DNA from 2 places in the Nonomuraea sp. NPDC003754 genome. Region 2 is predicted to be linked to the other one. Evidence: riboswitches for the same ligand, from Rfam matches in the RefSeq annotation. Region 2 holds a riboswitch; the other holds the start of a gene.

Region 1 (2,384 bases), on a different contig from region 2:
CAGGTGGTAGTCCTGCACCATCACCTTGGCCCCGTGACTCGCCTCCTCGGCCAGCGCCATCGCGAACGCGCCGTTGTAGTCGCGGTAGGAGTCCCACTCCCGGGTGAACCTCGTGCCGAAGTGGGGGGCGTTGGGGGTGTCGTACAGCAGGTGGTTGACGAACCAGAGGGTCGAGTTGGCCACCGCGTTGTACGCGCGGTGGAAGGTGGCGGGCGGGATGTCCAGCATGCGCAGCTTGCCGGTGTCATAGCCGGCATGGTCGAGTCGGCCGCCGGGAGCCAGCCGTACGGCGCTGCGGTCGCCGTCGGACAGCGCGGCGCACACCCAGAGCACGCCCTCGTCCCTGACGGCTCCGGAAAGCCCCGACACCAGGCCGCCGCCGCCACGCTTCATGGTCAGCTCGCCGTCGTCGGAGAGGGTGAAGGAGACAGGCCCACGGTTGGAAGCCACAAGAACGCTGTTCACAACATCCACCATGACCCCGAACATAGGATCTCGCTATGGCCCTAGATGAGCTAACCGAGGAACTGGCCCGTTCCGCCGCGGGCGGCGACCATCGCGCGCTTGGCGAGCTCCTGAAGCGGATCGAGCCCGACGTGCTGCGCCACTGCGCCCGCATCCTGCCCTACCACCAGGACGCCGAGGAGGCGTGCCAGGACACCCTGCTCGCGGTGGCCCGCAACATCGGGCGTTTCGAGGGCAGGGCCAGGTTCAGCACCTGGCTGCACATCGTGACGGCCAACTGCGCGCGCACCACCTACCGGTCGCTGAAGCGCAGGGCCGCCGAGCAGACCTCGGACGAACTGCCTGTCCAGAAGCCCGACGTGCGCCGGGTGAGCGTCATCGCGGGTTCGCGGCTCGACCTGCTCGACGCCATGGAGGCGCTGGAGGCCGACAAGCCCGACCTGGCCCAGGCGCTGGTGCTGCGCGACATCGTCCAGCTCGACTACAACGAGGTGGCCGAGCAGCTCGGCATCCCGCTCGGCACCGCCAAGTCGCGGATCCACCAGGCGCGCAAGTACGTCCAGGCCGCCCTGGGTGATACGTATCGTCTCAGTTAGTGAGACGGTCGGTCATGTCGTGAGCATGGCCGGGTATGGTGATTCGCATAACTCCATATTGCTCATCCAGAGGGGTGGAGGGACCGGCCCTGCGAAGCCCCGGCAACCCTCCCGGACTGAGCTCGTGAAGTGACGAGGCCGGCCGGGACAGGTGCCAATTCCGGTCTGTGGCCAAGGTGGTCGCAGACGAAGATGAGGGAAGGCCTCGCTTCATGTCGCTTGACTTCGGTCCTGCTGTCGCTCTGTCCTGCCGCGAGTGCGGCGCACGCTACGACCTCGGCCCCAGCTTCGCGTGTCTGGAGTGTTTCGGCCCGCTCGAGGTGGCCTACTCCTTCGGGTCGGTCTCCCGCGCCGACATCGAGGCAGGACCCGCGAACATCTGGCGCTACCGCTCGCTGCTGCCGGTCCCCGTCGACGTGGCCGGCAAGCAGAACATGAACCCCGGCTGGACGAAGCTCGTCCAGGCCACCAACCTCGGCAAGGTCCTGGGCCTGCGCGACCTGTACGTGAAGGACGACTCGGGCAACCCCACCCACTCCTTCAAGGACCGGGTGGTCGCCATCGCCGTCGAGGCGGCGCGCAACTTCGGCTTCCACACGCTGTCGTGCTCCTCCACCGGCAACCTGGCGGGCGCGGTGACCGCGGCCGCCGCCAGGGCCGGGTTCGAGGCGTGCGTCTTCATCCCCGCGGACCTGGAGCAGGCGAAGATCGCCATGGCCCGGGTCTTCGGCGGCAAGCTGGTCGGCATCCAGGGCACCTACGACGAGGTCAACCGCTTCTGCTCCGAGCTCATCGGCGACCCGCTCGGCGACAAGTGGGGCTTCGTCAACGTCAACCTGCGGCCCTACTACGCCGAGGGCTCCAAGACCCTGGCCTACGAGATCGCCGAGCAGCTCGGGTGGCGGCTGCCCGACCAGATCGTCATCCCGGTGGCCTCCGGGTCGCAGCTCACCAAGATCGACAAGGGCTTCAAGGAGCTGATCGCGCTCGGCCTGGTCGAGGACACCCCTTACAAGATCTTCGGGGCCCAGGCGCTCGGCTGCTCGCCGGTGTCCACGGCCTTCAAGGCGGGCCACGACGTGGTCCAGCCGGTCAAGCCGGACACCATCGCCAAGTCGCTGGCCATCGGCAACCCGGCCGACGGGCCGTACGTGCTCGACATCGCGCGCCGTACCGGCGGGGCGGTCGAGGACGTCACCGACGCCGAGGTGGTGTCGGCCATCAAGCTGCTGGCCTCCACGGAGGGCGTCTTCGCCGAGACCGCGGGCGGCGTGACGGTGGGCGTGCTGAAGAAGCTCGTCGAGACGGGCCAGCTCGACCCCT
Region 2 (2,384 bases):
CCAACCGGTCCTAGCGGCGGGACACCAGGTCGTGCAGGGCGGCGACCAGGCGGTCGACGTGTTCCTCGGTCGTGCCGATGCCGATCGAGGCCCGTACGGCCGAGGCGGTGTCGTCCTCGCAACCCCCGTCGGTCGCATCCAGCAGGTGCCGCACGAACGGGTGGGCGCAGAACTTCCCGTCACGCACGCCGATGCCGTACTCGGTGGACAGCGCCTCGGCGACCTCCCTGGCCGTGTAGCCGTCGACGACGAACGACACGATGCCGACCCGCGGGTGGTCCGGCCCCCACAGCGACAGCTCGTGCACACCCTCGACCGCGGCCAGGCCCGCGCGCAGCCGGGCGATCAGCCGCTCCTCCTCGCGCACCAGCGGCGTCCAGCCCGTCGCGGTGAGGGCGTCGCACGCCGCGGCCAGCGCGATCGCGCCCAGCACGTTCGGGGTGCCCGCCTCGTGCCTCGGCTCGGCGTCCTCGTGCCACTCGGCGGTCCCCTCGTCGAGGGCGCTCACGGACTTCACCGCGCCGCCCCCCTTGAGGTACGGCTCGGCGTCCGACAGCCAGTCGCGCCGCCCGACCAGCACGCCCGCCCCGAACGGCGCGTAGAGCTTGTGCCCGGAGAAGGCGACGTAGTCGAGGTCGAGCGCGGTCAGGTTGAGCTTGCGGTGGGGGACGAGCTGGGCGGCGTCGACCAGGACGCGGGCGCCGTGCCGGTGGGCGACGTGCGCGAGGGCGGCGATCGGCCACAGCTCGCCCGTCACGTTGGAGGCGGCGGTCACCACCAGCAGCTTGGGGCCGTCGATGGCGGCGAGCGCGTCGTCGGCCTGCCGGACGGCCTCGCCGGGGAAGGCGGGCGGCGCGAGGCGGACGACCCGCTGCCACGGCAGGAGGGAGGCGTGGTGCTCGGTGTCGAAGACCACGACGGTGGTGCCCTCGGGCAGGCACCTGGCCAGCAGGTTGGTGGCGTCGGTGGTGTTGCGGGTGAAGACCACGGCGTCGTCGGTGCGGGCGCCGACGAAGGCGCGCACGGTGTGGCGCGCCTGCTCGTAGCGGGCGGTGGTGAGCTGGGAGGCGTAGCCCGCGCCGCGGTGGACGCTGGAGTAGGCCGGGAGCGCGGCGGTCACCGCCGCGCTGACCGGCTCCAGACACGGCGCGCTGGCGGCGTAGTCCAGGTTGGCGTAGGAGACCAGGCGGCCACCCTTGACGGGCACCTCGAGGTCCTCGCCCAGCACCTTCACCTGAACGGGGTCGACGATCGTCGCGACGGACACGGCACAGCCCTCCTGGGGTCATCGGACCCCTGGCCGTGGCGTGTCGGAGCCCGCGCTTGCCCGCCACACCTCGTGACGGACCAGGTCTTCACCCGGGGCACCCCGCCGCGGACGCGAGGGTTGCCGGCCAGCGAGCCGGGGCTTGGCGCTGGCACTCATGACCTACGCCGGAACTATAACCGACACGGACCCGCTTTTCGCAAGCGGCGAACTATTGGGGCGACCGGCTCGTTGGGGATGAGAACAGCGAACCAAGGAGGTATGAGATGTTGGACTGGGTGGCAGACCCACAGATCTGGATCGGGTTCTTCACCCTGGTCGCCCTGGAGATAGTCCTGGGCATCGACAACATCATCTTCATCTCGATCCTGGCCGGGAAGCTGCCGCCCGAGCAGCGCGACAGGGCCAGGGTCCTCGGCCTGGCCGCCGCGCTCGTCTCGCGTCTGCTGCTGCTGCTCGGTCTGTCCTGGGTGGTGCGACTGACCGAGCCGCTCTTCAGCGTGCTGGGGCAGGAGATCTCGGGAAGGGATCTGATCCTCATCCTCGGCGGTCTGTTCCTGCTGGCCAAGAGCGCGCTGGAGATCGGCCACAGCATGGAGCCGCAGGAGCAGGGCGGCAAGGAGCGGAAGGTCACCTCCTTCACCTCGGTCATCCTGCAGATCATGGTGCTCGACATCGTGTTCTCGCTGGACTCGGTCATCACCGCGGTCGGCATGGTGGACGAGCTGGCCGTGATGGTCGCGGCGGTGATCGTCTCGGTGCTGGTGATGCTGTTCGCCTCCGGGCCCATCAGCAGGTTCGTGGACAAGCACCCGAGCATCAAGATGCTGGCGCTGGCGTTCCTGGTGCTGATCGGCGTCGTGCTTCTCGCCGAGGGCTTCGACCAGCACATCCCGAAGGGATACATCTACTTCGCGATGGCCTTCTCGGTGATCGTCGAGATGCTCAACATCAGGATGCGGAGCAGGCACGCGAAAGCCGAATCTAATATGCAATAGTGCGATTTGATCCTTGGAATCCGGATTTTGTAGCTTCGCCGTACGCGGCCTACGAGGAGCTGCGGCGGGACGCGCCGGTCAGCTTCTTCGAGCCCACGGGACAGTGGCTGATCGCCAGG

What was found. A riboswitch is a leader RNA that binds a small molecule or an ion and turns the genes downstream of it on or off. The one in region 2 is predicted to bind S-adenosylmethionine.
Region 1: linked by a shared signal. The riboswitch ahead of thrC (threonine synthase) and the one ahead of ACWEVS_RS18590 (aminotransferase class V-fold PLP-dependent enzyme) in region 2 are both predicted to bind S-adenosylmethionine.

What each region holds. Positions count from the first base shown of each region.
Region 1 is NZ_JBSGJX010000019.1:33,935-36,318, forward strand. Features, by position in the region: gene ACWEVS_RS23560 (alpha,alpha-trehalose-phosphate synthase (UDP-forming)) at 1-477, opposite strand, end outside; gene ACWEVS_RS23565 (RNA polymerase sigma factor) at 501-1,061, shown strand; SAM riboswitch class I at 1,121-1,260, shown strand; gene thrC (threonine synthase) at 1,274-2,384, shown strand, end outside.
Region 2 is NZ_JBSGJX010000013.1:150,697-153,080, reverse strand. Features, by position in the region: gene ACWEVS_RS18595 (DoxX family protein) at 1-14, shown strand, start outside; gene ACWEVS_RS18590 (aminotransferase class V-fold PLP-dependent enzyme) at 11-1,267, opposite strand; SAM riboswitch class IV at 1,315-1,430, opposite strand; gene ACWEVS_RS18585 (TerC family protein) at 1,534-2,265, shown strand; gene ACWEVS_RS18580 (cytochrome P450) at 2,265-2,384, shown strand, end outside.